DNA from 4 places in the Halomonas sp. I5-271120 genome. Region 4 is predicted to be linked to each of the others. Evidence: predicted binding sites of a transcription regulator. Region 4 holds the regulator's gene; each other region holds the start of a gene.
What was found. Region 4 encodes PhoB, which activates phosphate uptake and scavenging genes when phosphate is short. Its sites were predicted from a motif close to TGTCATANNNNTGTCANA; they were not measured.

Region 1 (4,222 bases), 970 kb from region 4:
GATACTCAGCAGGGACGAGACGCCATCGACACCTTCCAACAGCGTGTGGCCGGGTTGCCGCCCTCCTCCCATGATCAGGCTTCACAGGACATCTAAGCGCTGCTACTTACGTGATCTCGCCACCCATGAACGTACAAAGCAGGTGGTTCTGCCTGACTTCAAACAAAAAGCCCCGCATCTGCGGGGCTTTTTGGTGCATCGGAACGAACAGCACACCAGATATCGCCTGTCGCCTCAGGGGCTGGTCGCCGGCCGACCAATGGGCTAGGCTACAAGAATTCAAACGCTCGTTAGAATGCTGCCACTTATCGTAACGGAGCCTCCCCCATGATCCACCTCTTACTGATCGTTCTGGCCCTGGCGGGCCTCATCGCAGTAATGCGGCGCGAAGCCGGGGCCTTCGCGGCCCTTGGCGTACTCGCCGTACTTGGCGTCGCTGGACTCGTGCTCGGCGCACCTCTGCTTGGCCTGGTGCTTCTCATCGCAGCCGCTGGCGTGGCGGTATGCGGTCTGCCGCCGCTGCGCCGTCGCTGGCTGTCGCCGCGGCTCTTCGCCATGTTCAAGCGAGTCGCCCCCAAGGTGTCGGCCACCGAGCGCACGGCCCTTGAGGCTGGCAGCGTCGGCTGGGACGGCGAGCTGTTTTCCGGCAAGCCGGACTGGCAGACCCTGCTGGATACCACCGACGACGGCCTGACAGACAAGGAGCAGGCCTTCCTCGATCATCAGTGCTCGGTGGCGGCCGGCATGTGCAACGCCTGGGACATCGCGCGAGAACGCGCCGACCTGCCTCCGGAGCTTTGGGCCTATCTGAAGCAGGAAGGCTTCTTCGGCATGATCATCCCAGAGGCTTACGGCGGCCTGGGCTTCTCAGCCAAGGCACAGTCGCTCGTGTTACAGAAGCTTGCGGTCAACGAGACCCTGATGGTCACCGTGGGCGTGCCCAACTCACTGGGACCGGGCGAGCTGCTGCTCAAATACGGCACAGACGCCCAGAAGGATCACTACCTGCCGCGCCTCGCAGACGGCCGCGAGATTCCCTGCTTTGGGCTCACCGGCCCGCGGGCCGGCTCAGATGCCACCGCGTTGCCGGACACCGGCGTAGTCTGCAAACAGGTCGTCGACGGCAAGGAAGTGCTGGGCCTCAGGCTCAACTTCGAGAAGCGCTGGATCACGCTTGCGCCCATTGCCACTGTGGTCGGACTGGCGTTTCGCATGTTCGACCCGGATCACCTGCTGGGTGATGACGAGGACCTGGGCATCACCTGCGCGCTGATTCCCCGCGACACCGACGGCATGGAGATCGGCCGCCGCCATCACCCCATCGGCAGCCCCTTCATGAATGGCCCGATCAAGGGCAAGGATGTGTTCGTGCCGCTGGACACCATCATCGGGGGCTCGGAAATGGCCGGCCAAGGCTGGCGGATGCTGGTCGAGTGCCTGTCGGTGGGGCGCTGCATCACCCTGCCCTCCGGCGCCACCGGCACCGCGCGCTACGCTCTGGGCTGGAGCGGCGGCTTTGCCCGAATTCGTCGCCAGTTCAACGTCCCGGTAGCGGAAATGGAAGGCGTTCAGGAACCGCTGGCCCGCATCGCTTCGATGGCCTATATCGCTCAGGCCACGGTGCGCCAGACCGCCAACATGATCGACCACGGCCACAAGCCGGCGGTACCCTCGGCGATCCTCAAGAGCCAGCTCACCGAGTTCCAGCGCAGCCTGCTCGGCGACGCCATGGACATCCACGGCGGCAAGGCGGTCACGCTTGGACCGAGCAACTATATTGGCATCGGCTACTCTGCCAACCCGGTGGCGATCACCGTGGAAGGCGCCAACATCATGACCCGCAACCTGATGATTTTCGGCCAGGGGGCGATTCGCTGTCATCCCTATGTGCTCGAGGAACTGGCCGCCAAGGACGCCGACGACCTCAAGGCCTTCGACCAGGCCTTCTTCGCCCATACCGGCCTGATCCTGGGTAACGCCGCTCGTGCCCTGACCCAGGGGCTTGGCATCGGCCGCCCGGCGGTGCCCTTCGATGCCGTCGCCGCGCCTTATGCTCAGGATATTGCCAGGCTCTCGGCGGGCTTCGGCCTCGCCGCAGATGCGGCAATGGCGAGCCTCGGCGCCAGCCTCAAGCTGCGCGAGATGCTCTCGGCAAGGCTTGGCGATGTCCTGTCGAACCTCTATCTGGCCTCGATGGTGCTCAAGTCCTGGCACGAAGGCGATAAGGTCGAAGGCGAGGACGAACTCTTGCACTACAGCTGTCGCTTCCTGCTGCAGCGCGCCGAACAGGCCTTCGTCGAGTTGTTCGACAACCTGCCGAACCGCGCTCTGGCCCGAGTGCTTAAGCCCATCGTGATGCCGCTGGGGCGGCGTTGGGCACGCCCGGCCGATACGCTGACTCGCGGTATCGCCAAGAACGTCTCACAAGACTCGGCGCTGCGCACCATGCTGCTCGCCCATACCTGGGATACTCAGGAAAAAGGCCAGCAGGACAACCCCCTGGCCCGCTACAACGCCTTGCTTGTTGAGCAGGAGCGTGCTGAGCCGATTTATCGCACCCTCAACAAGGCCTACGCCAAGGGCGAGTTGCCTTCTGACGCGCTACACCCCGAACAGCGCATCGAAGCGGCCCTGGCCGCCGGCCTGATCAGCGACGATGACGCCCACTTTATGCGTCTGCATGAAGCCGAGGTGCTTGCGATGCTCAGCGTCGACGACTTCGCCTTCGACGCTTTTGCCAGCGCCAAGGAAAACGTCACCTGGCATAACGCGGCCTAAGGCCGCTCCATCCACCCTGACCACCTGACGGTCAGGCCCCATCGCCCCGCTCAGGATTTCCTCTGAGCGGGGCGATTTCATTGGCTGTCATACCATCATCATCATTCGCACATGAAACTGTCAGACGACTGTCATGGAGCCAGGATATGTTGTCGCCTATGTTCGAATGATCATCAAAAACGCCGGAGCGTATTTCATTCGAGCATCGCCTCGCCATCGCCGACCGCGGTCTGCGCCATGGCGCTACCGACTTCCAAGGAGCTCGACATGCGTTATCTGCCCGCCTGCCTCTCGCATCGTTCCCCCTCTAGCCCCTCTCCCCGCCGGCTGCTCGGCCTGGTCGTAGCTACCGCGCTGACCACCACCTCCGCCAGTGCCATGGCTGCCACCGAAATCGAATGGTGGCATGCCATGGGCGGCACCCTTGGCAACAAGGTCAATGAGATCGCCGACGACTTCAATCAAAGCCAGAGTGATTACGTGATCAAGCCGGTGTTCAAGGGCAACTACACCGAGACCATGACCTCCGCCATCGCCGCCTTCCGCGCCGGTAAGGGCCCGGATATCGTACAAATCTTCGAAGTCGGCACCGCGACCATGATGGGTGCCAAGGGTGCGATCGTGCCGGTGCATCAGCTGATGGCCGACTACGCCCCCGAGCAAGGTGCCGCCTTCGATCCCGACGCCTACCTGTCGGCGGTCACCGGCTACTACACCGACCGCGATGGCCAGATGCTGTCACTTCCCTTCAACTCCTCCACGCCGGTCACCTATTTCAACAAGGACGTACTGGCCAAGGCCGGCGTCGATAGCGTGCCGACCACCTGGCAGGAAATGGATGACGCCCTCAAGAAGGTCGTCGACTCAGGCGCCGCCGAGTGCGGCCTTACCACCACCTGGCCGTCCTGGGTAATGCTTGAGAACTATTCGGCGCGCAACGACATCCCCTTCGCCAGCCAAGCCAATGGCTTCGCGGGCGTGGATGCTCGCCTTGAGTTCAACCAGACCGCCGTGGTCGACCAGATACAGCGCCTTGATGACTGGCAGGCCGACAACCGCTTCGTCTATGGCGGCCGTTACGATGACGCCGCGCCCAAGTTCTACTCCGGGGAGTGCGCCATGATGATGGGCTCCTCGGCGAGCTACGCCGGCGTCAAGGAAAGCGCCAAGGGCTTCGAATTCGGCGTCGCCCCGTTGCCCTACGATGCCGATGTCATCGACACCCCGCAGAACTCCATTATCGGTGGCGCCTCACTGTGGGTGCTGACCGGCCAGGAGGACGATGAATACCGCGGCGTGGCCAAGTTCTTCCAGTACCTGTCGAGCCCCGAGGTCCAGGCCGACTGGCACCAGTTCACCGGCTACCTGCCGATCACCACGGCAGCCGCCGAACTGACCCGCGAGCAGGGCTTCTACGCCGAGCACCCGGGCACCGACGTTGCCA
Region 2 (4,222 bases), 1.9 Mb from region 4:
CTAATCTCGATTCGACCTGGTTCATGGCGGTGATGCAGATCATCAACAATCTGACCATCCTGGCGATCGTGCTGGGTGGGGCTGCGGTGATTCGCGAGCGTGAGCATGGCACCCTCGAGCATCTGCTGGTGATGCCGGTAACCGTCAGCGAGATCATGCTCGCCAAGATCTGGGCCAACGGCCTGGTGATCGTTATTGCAGCGGTTCTCTCGCTGCAGATCGTGGTGCAGGGCCTGCTTGGCATTCCCATTAGCGGGTCGGTGATCCTCTTTGCGCTGGGGGCTGCCGTCTACCTGTTTGCCGTGACCGCGATGGGCATAACGCTCTCCACTGTGGCGACGACCATGCCGCAGTTCGGTTTGCTGTCGATTCCGGTGTTCGTGGTAATGAACCTGCTGTCAGGGGGCATCACCCCGCTGGAGAGCATGCCGCCAGCGCTGCAGAAGGCGGTGCAGGTGCTGCCTTCGACGCATTTCATTCAGTTTGCCCAGGCAGTGCTGTATCGCGGTGCGGGGATTGGCATCGTGTGGCCGCAGCTGCTGGCGACGGCGGCAATCGGCATGGCCTTCCTGACGTTCGCGCTGGTGCGGTTCAAGGCGACCCTGGCGGCGGTGCGCTAGACTGCAGCTTCTTGGCGCTAGCGCGGATAGACGCGACGGAAGGTCAGGCTGATACGCATGCCGGGCAGCTTTCGTGGCAGCAGGGCATGTTGCAGCTGGCGCTGGGTGCCCGGTCCCATCACCAGCAGGCTGTCATGGGGTAGCCAGACATTGAAGGCAGCCGCGTGGCGGTTCTGCCAGCGAAAACGCAGCGGTCGTTCGGTACCGAGGCTCACCGCGGCGATCAAGGGGTCATTGCCGAGTTCCGTCTCGTCATCGCTGTGCCAGCCCATGCGATCCTCGCCATCGGCGTAGCGATTGAGTAGCACACTGTTGAAGCTTGCGGGCTGTCCGGTGGCTTCCAGGGCCCGTTCAACGGCGAGCCTGATCTCCTCAACCGCCGGGTGCCAGGGCGTGGGAGTAAACGCCTCGCCGGAATAGCGATAGGCGGCGTCCGGATCGCCCATCCAGATCTGGCGGCGGGGGATGAGGTGTTGGCGGCCGTAAAGGGTGAGGGTGGGCCGCTGCCAGTGCAGTTGCTGATCCAGTTGCAGCAGCAGCTCGTTAGCACGCGTGAGGCCAAACAGGCCAAGTCCCAGCGACAACGGCGGCGAGTCGAGAAGGGCCTGCCAGTGCGGCGGCCCGAGGGTTACGTCATTCATGGGCCTAGCTTGCCAGCCCCGGCAGCGTCTGTCGCGGGGTCAGGTCGCCAGCGGCAAGAGCTCAAGGCTTGCCAGAGCAAACATCACACCGATGAGTCCGCCGCCGATTACATCGCTGATGTAGTGCAGCCCCAGGCCGACTCGGGACACCGCGATCACGACGGCAAGGGGGGCAACGATCACCAGCAGCCAGGGCGTGGAGGTAGCCGTCAGTACCGTGAACATCACCGCATGCATGGTGTGGCCGCTGGGAAAGCTGTAGCGATCCCTGGGTGGCTCTGTGCAGGGAATGCACTCGAAGGTGATGGAAGGGCGTTCGCGACACAGACGCGTCTTCAGAAGCCGATACACCAGCAGCGCGGCGATGGCGGTCAGGCTGAACTGCAGCAGACGCTGCCAACCCAGGCTGGGGTCGAGCAAGGGTTGCGCCAATATCAGAACGACCCAGGCGGGCCAGTCGCCGATTTTGCTGGCGATTCGCAGCGTCGCCAGCGGCAGCAGTCGGGTATTGCTGGCCAGGGCGAAGCGATGGCATAGCCGCCACTCGAGCAAGTCGAGGCGTTCAAAGACGGTAGGCGTGCGAGGCGTCATCTGGAGTCTCCTGTAATGAAAGCAGGATGCGCAGGAAGTCGTCGGCGATCCGGTCCCAGCCGTTGGATGCCACGCGCTGTCTGGCCTGGCGCCCCAGCTGGCCGTAACTGGCCGGGTGCTGGCACAGCGTGATTGCATGGTCGATGAAGCCCTGTTTATCCCCCACCTGTGCCGTCAGGCCTTGCTGGCCGGACGTGATCAGCTCGCTGGCGGCAGCATGGTCGAAGGCCACCACCCCAAGGCTGCTGGCCATGGCTTCGGCGACGACGTTGCCATAGGTTTCCGAGCAGGAGGGGAAGATGAAGATGTCGGCGCTGGCGTAATGCCTGGCGAGCGATTCACGGTTGATGAAACCGGTAAAAATGGCGTCGGGCAGGCGCTGCTGCAGGCTTTCTCGCAGGGGGCCATCACCGACCATGACCGTGACCAGGTCTGGCTGAACCTCTTGCATTGCCTGCACGCTCTCCACCAGCAGGTCCAGGTTTTTCTCGCTGGCCAGCCGCCCCACGTGCAGGGCGACCGGTTGATTCTCACCGACGCCCCAGGTCTGGCGTAGCTGCGGGTCGCGTTTTTCTGGCGAGAAGTGTTGGGCATCGATGCCGCGGCTCATGACCTGGACGTTATCAAAGCCCTGGGCGCTGAGCGCCCGCACCTGTGTGGCGGTTGGCACCAGGGTTGCCCCGGTACGGTTGTGAAAGTGACGCAGCACCGCCGCTACCGGCCTTTTCAGCCAGGCGAAGCCATAGTCGCCGGCGTAGTGATCGAAGTTGGTATGAAAGCCGCTGGCCACTGGCAGCCCCAGGCGCCGGGCCTGTCGCAGCGCCGACCAGCCCAGTGGGCCTTCGGTGGCGATATAGACCGCATCGGGGCGACGATCACGCCATAACCTCGCCAAGGCTCGTCCGGCGGGAAGGCCCAGCTTGACGGCCTTATAGCCGGGAAGGTGAAACCCGCTTACCTGTAGTTCGTCCTCGATCCCTTCTGCACGGCGACCGTTGTCAGGCCTCGGGCGCACCAGCTGCAGGGTGATGTTTCGTGCATCGAGTTCGCGGCTCAGGTGTCCCAGGGTATGGGCCACACCGTTGATATCCGGCGACCAGGTTTCGCTGACGAAGCAGATGCGCATAAGGCTCGTGTGTCCCTTTCATGAGTCGTGATCTCAGAATCACGGTGGCGCATGACAGGACAGGGACGAATTGGTGAAGTCTGAATGACACTCGGTGCCAGATGTTGTCGCATAAGGCGTTGGTCCTTGCTTACCGAGCGCACTTGTCTCTGCGTCCAGACCTAGCGAAGTACCCGCCGGGGATCGATGGGCTTGCCGCCACGACGCATGTCGAATAGCAATTCATTGCCACGGTCGCCAGAGCTTGTTCGGCACACAGCATCGCCGCGGCTCACGTGCTCGCCAACGTCGACCGACAGTGACTGGCAGAGCGCATAGACACTCTGCAGGTTATCGGCGTGGTGCACGATCACCACGCGGCCCAGCTGGCGCATGCTGCCGGCGAAGCGGACTTCGCCGTCGGCCACAGCGAGTGCTTTATCGGAGCTGGCGCTGGTCAGCAGCATGGGCTGCAGGGTGCCGCGTGAGTCCTTGCCATACTCCCGTGCGACCCGGTGTTTCTGAAGCGGCCAGGGCCAACTGCCGGCCGAGGAGGGCAGAGAGCCACTGGGTGATGGACGACTCGTTGAGGACGATGAGGACGAGCCCGATGACCGGGAGGCGACGCTCGATGATGCGCCGCTGCCACTGAGCGGCACCTTGATCAGTTGGCCGACCCGCAGCGATGAGGCGGACGTGCCGGGGTTGCCGGCGCTCAAGCGGCTGGCGCGGGTGCCAAAATGCCGGGCAATGGCCGTGTAGGTATCGCCGGGGCGCACCTGGTAACGGTAAGGGCCGCCGTAGGGAGCGCGTTCCTGATGGGTGGGTATGAGCAGGCGCTGGCCGATGGCCAGGGAGCGGGCCCGGACGCCTGGGTTGAAACGCTGCAGACGCTTAAGGGGCACACCGGCCTGATTGGCCAATTCGCCCAGGGTATCGCCGCGCTTCACGCTGATCCAGTTGCCGGGTGTGACCGACTGGTTCCAGCCGCCATGACTCGCACAGCCAGCCATCAGCAGGGCGATCAGAAGCAGAACGGCGAGGTTCAGACGCTGGCGTCGAGGGTACGATCCTTGTCCTGCCACAGCTCGTTGATCCATGTCTGGAAGCGTTCCTTGTAATCCGGGTCCTGATGGTAGTCGCCGCCCGGCATCCAGGGCGGGACATCGAGTCGTTGCACGCTGACCCGAATGGCGCCCTCGCGTCCGCAGAGGAAGCGCCAGAACGTCGGCTTAGGGCGTGCATAGACGATTGTGACGTCGAGA
Region 3 (4,222 bases), 480 kb from region 4:
ATAGTCCGCGTGGGCGAACAGCTCGCCGAGGCGGCGCCGGGCACGATGAAAGGCCTTGGTGCTCTCCTCGTCCATCAGCGGCAGGTAGTCCAGACGCGGGCTGTAGTGCACGCCGTCCATCTTGCCCATGGCATCGAGGTGAATCATCGGCCGGCGCTCGATCAGCTCGACGCCATCGTCGATGAAGCGAAAGCGCACCGGGATAGTGGACAGCAGCCGGTAGCCTTCCGGGTCCTCGGCGCGCAACTGCTCGGCGACGGCCAGGCTGTCGACTAGCGTCGACAGGCCACCGGTCGTCTCGTTGGTCAGGCAGTGCAGTAGCTGGATGCCGGGGACCGGCTCGCGATAGGGGTTGTCGGTGTGCGGCGCCAGGGGCACGCTGCGATAGGCCAGATCGTTGGACTCGGGGCGCGAGCAGACCTCGAAGTACTTGCCGAAGTTGGTGGAACGCACGTGGCCAAAGGTTTCGCCGACATCGACCAGGTGGCCGCCGTCGGTCGGCACATTCTTGAGAATGATCACCCCATGGCGCAGGTAGGTCTCGAGGGCCTCGCGGAAGTAGTCGTGATCGTCGATCTTCTCCCAGTCGCGGGTGATGCTTGCGAAGTCGATGCTGCTGTCCCAGAGCCGCGGGGCAGGCAGGCCGTCGTCATCATCGAAGTCATCGGCGAAATGCCGCAGATCATAGCGCCCGCTGTGGCCGTCGCTGAAGCTCAGGCGTACCTCCTGGTCGTCCATAAGCTCGGCTTCTACCAGCGTCAGGTCCTCATCCAGGTGGTGCGGGTTGAACAGGCGCTGCTGGGTGGCGACGTCCAGGCTCTCCGGTTCCTGGCAGCGTTCGCGAAGCCACAGGGCCGGCAGCTCGGTGCGGGTGCCGGCGGCGTCCGTGGCGAAGACCTTGGCGGGGGATTCTTGGACGTGAAAAGCGGGTTCTGACATCATCTCGGCTCTGACGGAACGTGTGGGCCGGCATTTTACGCATCGCGCAAATGCCGGGAAGGCGCGCCCATCTTATGCATCCCATAGAGTTGCCTTATGGCCGAAATTGACGAGTCATTGCCTAGCCTCAAGGCACTCATCGCCTTTGAAACCACCCTTCGCCTGGGCTCGCTGACCGCCGCCGCCAAGGTGCTCGGCGCCACCCAGCCGGCGATCTCCCAGCGCATTCGCGGGCTGGAGAGCCAGGTGGGGCTGGTGCTCTTCGAGCGAAGTGGCGGCCGCCTCGCGCCGACCCGCGAGGCGCTGCGCTTCTATGACGATATCGCCCCTGCGCTCAACCGCATCGACAGCGCCGTTCACTCGCTCAGAGCCCGGGCGCGCTCGACCCGCCAACGGGTGCTGATCGCCGCCAACTTCGGCTTCGCGCATCTCTGGCTGCTGCCCAGGCTCTCGAGGCTCGAAGCGGCCTTTCCGCAGGTGGATATCGAGGTGCTGGCCGTCGATCAGGACGATCAGGACCACCGCGCCGATATCGCCATTCATTGCGACCGCGATAGCGAGCAGGACGATATCTTCACTCCGGAAGAGGTGTTTCCGGTCTGCAGCCCCGCCTTCGCCGCTTTGCACGGCCTGCTCGAGGGCGACACCCCGGCGCGCTGGTCGGCGCTGCCGCTGCTGCACATGGACGAGCGCAATTCGCGCTGGATCGACTGGCGCGAGTGGAGCGCCCTGGCTGGGGTGACTTATGAGGTGCCCTATGAAGAGCGGGGGGCCGTCTTCAAGTACAACAACTATCCGTTGCTGCTTAACGCGGCCCAGGCCGGCAAGGGGATCGCGCTTGGCTGGGACCTGCTGGTCCAAGATGCGCTCAAGGACGGTAGTCTGATACCGCTGGCGCCGCCGATCCGGCGCGAAAGCCACGGTTATATTCTGCGCACCCGCTATGCCCACAGTGCCCTGATCGGCGAAATCATGCGCTGGGTCACGGCGGAAATCGGCCGCGCGCCCGCCTAAGCTGCGGGCGTACCCCGGCGGCGAATGCCCTCCCTTGACCTTGATCCTGTCACGACGGTTACACCCGGCGGACATGGAACTGTCAGCGATATGTCATCAAATCGAGAGACTATTCTTAGTGCCGGTCAACGGCGTCGGTGCTCGCCGAGAGGCGAAGGCGTCGCCGTTCGACATGACCTCTACCCGTGATGATCTCGATCCTCTTGATGACCAAGGACGTTCCAATGACTCAGTCTGTCGACAGAAATCGCCGCCGTCTCCTCGGCTTCATGGCGGGAGCGCCCCTGCTGCCCCTCGCCGGGGGCCTTGCCAGCCTAGGCGCCAGCACTTCAGCCTTCGCCGATAGCCAGGCGACAGTGACGTCCGTCAAGTTCCTGCCCATGGCGGCGCCTTCGTTGAGCAATCCGGCAGCCATGGCGACCACCACCATTGGTTCGGCCATGCAGCTGAAGATGAGCGACGGCACCAGTCGCCAGGTCAAGCTGGCCTATCATCCCTTCTTCATCACCGGTGATCGCGTGCCCGACGGCCAGGGCGGCACCGTGGTCGCCGGCGGCTATTACGATATCGATAACCAGCCGATCCTGGATCCGTCGGCCGACAATCGCCAGTTCTTCTCCGACTGCCCGGACGGCACCAGCCTGCTGACGGTCGAGAACGCCCGGGTCGATGGCGTGTACGGCAACCCGGTGTTTGCCGTCGTGCAGTTCGAGTACACCACCCGCAACGGCGCGGAAGAAGGGATGTACGGTCAACTGCCCTCGCCGATCGCGGTGCTGACGCTTGATCAAAACCCGGAAACCGGCGAGCTGACGCTGGTCAAGTACCACAACGTCGATACCTCGCCGGTCAACGGCCTGTGGATCACCTGCGGTGCCAGTCTGTCGCCCTGGGGCACGCACCTGTCGAGCGAAGAATACGAGCCGGATGCCTCGGCGCCCGACGACACCTTCAGGAGCTTCTGCAAGCACCTGTTCGGCGACGAGAGTCGCGGCAACCCCTATCACTATGGCCACCTGCCGGAAGTGACGGTGAACCCCGACGGCAGCGGCACCCTTGCCAAACACTACAACCTGGGCCGCATCTCTCATGAGCTGATCGAGGTGATGCCGGACGAGCGCACCGTGCTGATGGGCGACGACGCCACCAACGGTGGCCTGTTCATGTTCGTCGCCGACCAGCCGCGGGATCTGTCGTCCGGTACCCTGTACGTGGGCAAGTGGACCCAGGTCTCGGGCGAAGGGCCCGGCGCAGGCGATATCAGCTGGATTCGCCTGGGACATGCCAGCAGTGCCGAGATCAAGACAATGATCGACGACGGCATCCAGGCGGCGGACATCATGGACATCCGCACCGAGGATCCCCAGGACGATGGCTTCACCCGCATTCCCTTCAGCGGCAAGCTCAACTGGGTCAAGCTCAAGCCGGGCATGGAAAAGGCCGCCGCCTTCCTCGAGACCCATCGCTACGCGGCGCTGATGGGAGCCTCGATGGGCTTTACCAAGATGGAGGGCACCACCGTCAATGCCGCCGACAAGAAGGCCTATTCGGCCATGTCCTACGTCTATAAGACGATGACCGACGGCAGCAACGAGATCCACGTCGAAGGCCCGACCGCCGGTGCGGTCTACGAGCACACCCTGCGCGGCGGCCAGAAGGACAGCGATGGTCAGCCCATCGACAGCGAGTGGATGTCGGTGCACATGGCGGTGCCGCCCAACCTCATCGGTGAGGACCTGGCCGAGCCCGACGCGCTGGGCAACACGGCGCATGCCGAACGCATTGCCAACCCCGACAACATCAAGTATTCCGAGGCGCTGCGCACGCTGTTCATCGGCGAAGACAGCGGCAATCACGTCAACAACTTCCTGTGGGCCTACAACGTCGACAGCGGCGACCTGACGCGTCTGCTGTCCTGTCCGGCCGGCGCCGAGTCCACCGGGCTGCAGGCCGTCGATGCGATCAATGGCTGGACCTACATCATGAGCAACTTCCAGCATCCGGGAGACTGGGACAGCCCCTTGCACGACAAGGTCCGCGAGACCCTGGACCCCTATGTGCGCGCCAATTTCAAGGACCGCTATGGTGCCGCGGTGGGCTACATCACCGGCATGCCCAAGCTCGGCTGATCACTCCTGTCCCGCGTTACTCCTACACCCTCGGCCGGCTTCGGCCGAGGGTGTCTTCCCATCTGACAGCGCGACTGTGAGCCCGCCTGAATCATCAGGCGATCACCTCGGCGCGCAGCGGAGTCTGAGCGATGCCCTCG
Region 4 (4,222 bases):
GCAATAACGTGAACGCCGCATGGTACACTATGCGCCCCGATATTGGCCTGGAGGCGCCCGGTGCGCGATCGCCCGACATCTCCCTCTCTGAGCACCACCTGGCGCCGCTGGTACCCCGCTGCCGTGGCCCGGCCGACAATGAGCCCCGCCTGGTGGACCTGGATCGCCAGCCGCGACTCGCTGACGGCGAGGCTGATCGCTGCCGCCGACGGTCGTCCCTTCCGGGTGCGCCTGCTGGACCAGCGCATCGGCCGCCCCGGACACGACGAAGCCCGGGCACTGGGGCTCAGGCCCCGAGAGCGCGCCTGGCTGCGCGAGGTGGCGCTGTGCATCGAGGAGCAGCCCTGGGTAGTGGCTCGCTCGGTGGTGCCACTCGCTCGGCTCCACGGCCAGCGCCTGGATCGCCTCGGTGAGCGCTCGCTGGGCCACTGGCTGTTTCGTCAACCGGACCTCGAGCGCGGGCCGATTGAGGTCAGCCGAGCCGCAGCAGGCTTTCACGGCGGCCTCGGCCCATGGGGGCGACGCTCGGTGTTTCGCCACGGTCGCTTCGCGGTACTGGTTCAGGAGTTCTTCCTCGATACCATGAGCGATGAGCTGGGCTTGCCGCCACGCTGACCGGCCGCCGCGCCTAAACCATCGCAGCTAGCCCATGGCGTTAAATGAGTCGTGACGATAAATGGGCCATGGCATTAAATGAGCCGGCGCGATAAAAGAGTGCCCTGGCCCTGGAGAATGGGCGTAGCGGCAGGGCCTGAAGAGACAACCTGGAGACCAAGATGGATCACGTCGAGCGCCCCCGTGGCCTGGCTCGCCTGCCCGACTTTCTGGCACTGATGCGCCTCAATCGTCCCATCGGTACCTGGCTATTGATGTGGCCGACGCTCTGGGCGCTGTGGCTCGCCGCCGAGGGCCTGCCCACCCGCACCCTGCTGCTGATCTTCATCGCTGGGGTCTACCTGATGCGAGCCGCGGGCTGCGTGGTCAACGACTACGCCGACCGCCACCTGGATGGTCACGTCAAGCGCACCAAGGCACGGCCGCTGGCCACCGGGCGCATTGCGGAGCGCGAAGCCAAGATGCTGTTCGCGGCCCTCGTCGCCGCCTCCTTCGTGCTGGTGTGCTTCACCAACGGCCTGACCGTGCTGCTGTCGGTGGCCGCCGTGGCCCTGGCCGCGGTCTATCCCTTCATGAAACGCTATACGCACCTGCCCCAGGTCGTGCTGGGGGCGGCCTTCTCGATGGCCATTCCGATGGCCTTCTCGGCCGTGACCGGCGCGGTACCGCTGGAGGCCTGGCTCTTGTTCGCGGCCAACCTGTGCTGGACGGTGGCCTATGATACGCAATACGCGATGGTCGACCGGGACGATGACCTGAAGATCGGCATCAAGTCCACGGCGGTGCTGTTCGGGCGCGCCGATATCCTGATGATCGGGCTGCTGCAGCTCTTGACCCTTGGGTTGCTGGGACTGATCGGTACCCGCCTGGCACTAAGCGGCTTCTTCTGGCTGGGGCTTGGCGCCATGGCCGCGATCTTCGTCTATCAGTACACGCTGATTCGCGGCCGCGACCGGGATCGCTGCTTCCAAGCCTTCCTCAACAATCACTGGGCGGGGCTGGTCCTGTTCGCCGGCCTGGCCCTGTCGCTGTGGCCGGCGCCCTGAAGCAACTGCCGGACGAAAGGTGCGCCCCCTGAGGTCGGGGCCAAGAAAGGGGCGGAGCAAGAAGAGGGATACGCCCGGGTCAGAGCCCTTGATCTAAGCCCCTGATCAAGGGCCTTGGTGAGCCCCCTTGGTGAGAGCCGCCTGTCATGGCAATGTCATGTTAGCGTGGTGGAATCGTCATCATCTTGTCATTGTCCTTATCTTTGTAAGGCCAGGAGGCCAGCCAGATGAGCACCAAGACCGTCCTGATCGTCGATGACGAAGCCTCTATCCGCGAGATGATCGCCATCGCCCTGGAGATGGCCGACTATCAGGTCCTCGAGGCCGACAACGCCCAGACCGCGCATGCCATGGTCGTCGACCATCAACCCGACCTGCTGGTCCTTGACTGGATGATGCCGGGCATCAGCGGTATTGAGCTGGCCCGCCGCCTGAAGCGCGACGAAGCTACCGCCGAGCTGCCGATCATCCTGCTCACCGCCAAGGGCGAAGAAGACAACAAGATTCAGGGGCTCGAAGCCGGGGCGGATGACTACATCACCAAGCCCTTCTCGCCCCGCGAGCTGGTGGCCCGCCTCAAGGCGGTGCTGCGCCGCGCCACGCCCAAGGGCGTCGAGCAGGCGGTCGAGGTCGAGGGGCTGCTGCTCGACCCTGCCAGCCATCGCGTCAGCACCCACGGCGCTCCGCTGGATATCGGCCCCACCGAGTATCGCTTGCTACAGTTCTTCATGACCCACCAGGAGCGCGCCTATACGCGCAGTCAGCTGCTCGATCAGGTGTGGGGCGGCAACGTCTATGTCGAAGAACGCACCGTCGATGTGCACATCCGTCGCCTACGCAAGGCCCTCGGCGAGGCACACCAGCACCTGATTCAGACCGTGCGCGGCACGGGCTACCGCTTCTCTGCCAAGGGCTGAGCTACCTATGAGTCTCTGGGCCCTGGAATTCTGGCGCCTGGCCTGGCTGGCCGGCGTTCTGACCATGGCGGGCCTGATCTTCGACGCTCCAGGCCTGGGTCTGGCACTGGGGTTCGGGATCTATCTGCTCTTCCATCTGCGCCAGCTGCGCGCCCTGCATCGCTGGCTGACCCAGTCGCGACACGCTGACCCACCCGAGGCCAGCGGTATCTGGGGTGAGCTCTTCGATCGCCTGCACCATCACCAGAAGGCGCAGGCCAAGACCCAGCGACGCCTGCGTAACACCCTGCAACGCATTCAGGATTCCTCGGAGGCGATGAGCGACAGCGTGGTGATGCTCGACCGCCGTGGCGACCTGGAATGGTGGAACAGCGCCGCCGAAACCATGCTGGGGCTGAAGACTCATCAGGATCGTGGCCAGCACATCACCAACCTGATCCGCGCCCCGCGCTTCGTTGAGTACTTCGACAAGCGGGCCTACCGAGAGCCACTGACGCTGACCTCGCCGATCGACGATCGACGCGTCCTGCAGTTCCAGCTGACGCTATATGGCGACGATGAGCGCCTGCTGATGGCCCGCGACATCACTCGCCTGCATCGTCTGGAGCAGATGCGCCGCGACTTCGTGGCCAACGTCTCCCATGAGCTGCGCACCCCGCTCACGGTGCTGACCGGCTATCTGGAGACCTATGCCGACCATGCCGAGCTGATGCCGCCGCGCCTGGCCAGGAGCCTTGGCCAGATGCAGGACCAGGCCAAGCGCATGCAGAACCTGGTCGATGACCTGCTGATGCTGTCGCGCCTGGAGATCGACCAGCCCAATGCGCACAGCGAGCGCGTCTCCGTGCCGCCCCTGCTGGAAGCGATCCAGCACGACGCCGAATCCCTGTCGGGCGGCCGTCACCAGATCAGCCTCGACATCGAGTCGAATCAGGCACTGCGCGGTGACCCCAAGGAGCTGCGCAGCGCCATCTCCAACCTGGCCTTCAACGCCGTACGCTATAGCGGCGAGGGCTGTCATATCGTCCTGCGTTGGCGCGATCACCCGGCGGGCGCCGCCCTGGAAATCGAGGACAACGGCGAGGGCATCGACCCGGTGCATATCCCCCGCCTCACCGAGCGCTTCTACCGGGTCGACAAGGGTCGCAGCACGGCAACCGGCGGTACCGGCCTGGGACTGGCCATCGTCAAGCACGTACTGCTGCGCCACGACGCCCGCCTGGAAATCTCCTCCTACCCCGATCAGGGGTCAGTGTTTCGCTGCGTTTTCCCCAGCAAGCGCCTGGTCGAGGATCAAGCGGCCCACGCCTGACGCGACACCCCAGCTTTAGCCGCATTCACGACAGGCCCCATCCTCAAACGATAGCCATGGCAATAGTCGCCATGGCAAGAGTAGCTATGACAGTAGTCGCTCTGAGAACGAAAAAAGCCCCGCTAGCGGATAGCAGGGCTTTTTTCGTCACGGCCAGGCGAAATCAAGGAAAGAAGGCGAAACAAGGAAACCATGCACGCCGGGCCACACCATGGGGCTCAGCGGCGGGTCGCTACCGCCTCTCCTGAAGCGCCAAGCTCGCGATAGTGGCGATCCCACATCAGCACCGAGCCCGCCACGGCGCCGGGCAGCAGAAAGAGGTTGGCCAGCGG

Region 1: the regulator PhoB is predicted to act here: its motif matches at 2,897-2,914, upstream of ugpB (sn-glycerol-3-phosphate ABC transporter substrate-binding protein UgpB).
Region 2: the regulator PhoB is predicted to act here: its motif matches at 3,051-3,068, upstream of Q2K57_RS16250 (glycosyltransferase family 1 protein).
Region 3: the regulator PhoB is predicted to act here: its motif matches at 2,034-2,051, upstream of Q2K57_RS05340 (PhoX family phosphatase).

The regions. Positions count from the first base shown of each region.
Region 1 covers NZ_CP130701.1:2,672,713-2,676,934, reverse strand. The annotation lists gene Q2K57_RS11915 (CsgG/HfaB family protein) at 1-96, shown strand, start outside; gene Q2K57_RS11910 (acyl-CoA dehydrogenase) at 328-2,778, shown strand; gene ugpB (sn-glycerol-3-phosphate ABC transporter substrate-binding protein UgpB) at 3,046-4,222, shown strand, end outside.
Region 2 covers NZ_CP130701.1:3,602,829-3,607,050, reverse strand. The annotation lists gene Q2K57_RS16265 (ABC transporter permease) at 1-620, shown strand, start outside; gene Q2K57_RS16260 (alpha-ketoglutarate-dependent dioxygenase AlkB) at 638-1,261, opposite strand; gene Q2K57_RS16255 (phosphatase PAP2 family protein) at 1,301-1,852, opposite strand; gene Q2K57_RS16250 (glycosyltransferase family 1 protein) at 1,824-2,978, opposite strand; gene Q2K57_RS16245 (M23 family metallopeptidase) at 3,140-4,057, opposite strand; gene Q2K57_RS16240 (acyltransferase) at 4,003-4,222, opposite strand, start outside.
Region 3 covers NZ_CP130701.1:1,214,326-1,218,547, reverse strand. The annotation lists gene Q2K57_RS05350 (TauD/TfdA family dioxygenase) at 1-942, opposite strand, end outside; gene Q2K57_RS05345 (LysR substrate-binding domain-containing protein) at 1,036-1,953, shown strand; gene Q2K57_RS05340 (PhoX family phosphatase) at 2,178-4,082, shown strand.
Region 4 covers NZ_CP130701.1:1,698,525-1,702,746, reverse strand. The annotation lists gene Q2K57_RS07595 (chorismate lyase) at 61-615, shown strand; gene ubiA (4-hydroxybenzoate octaprenyltransferase) at 777-1,661, shown strand; gene phoB (phosphate regulon transcriptional regulator PhoB) at 1,889-2,578, shown strand; gene phoR (phosphate regulon sensor histidine kinase PhoR) at 2,586-3,890, shown strand; gene cysZ (sulfate transporter CysZ) at 4,109-4,222, opposite strand, start outside.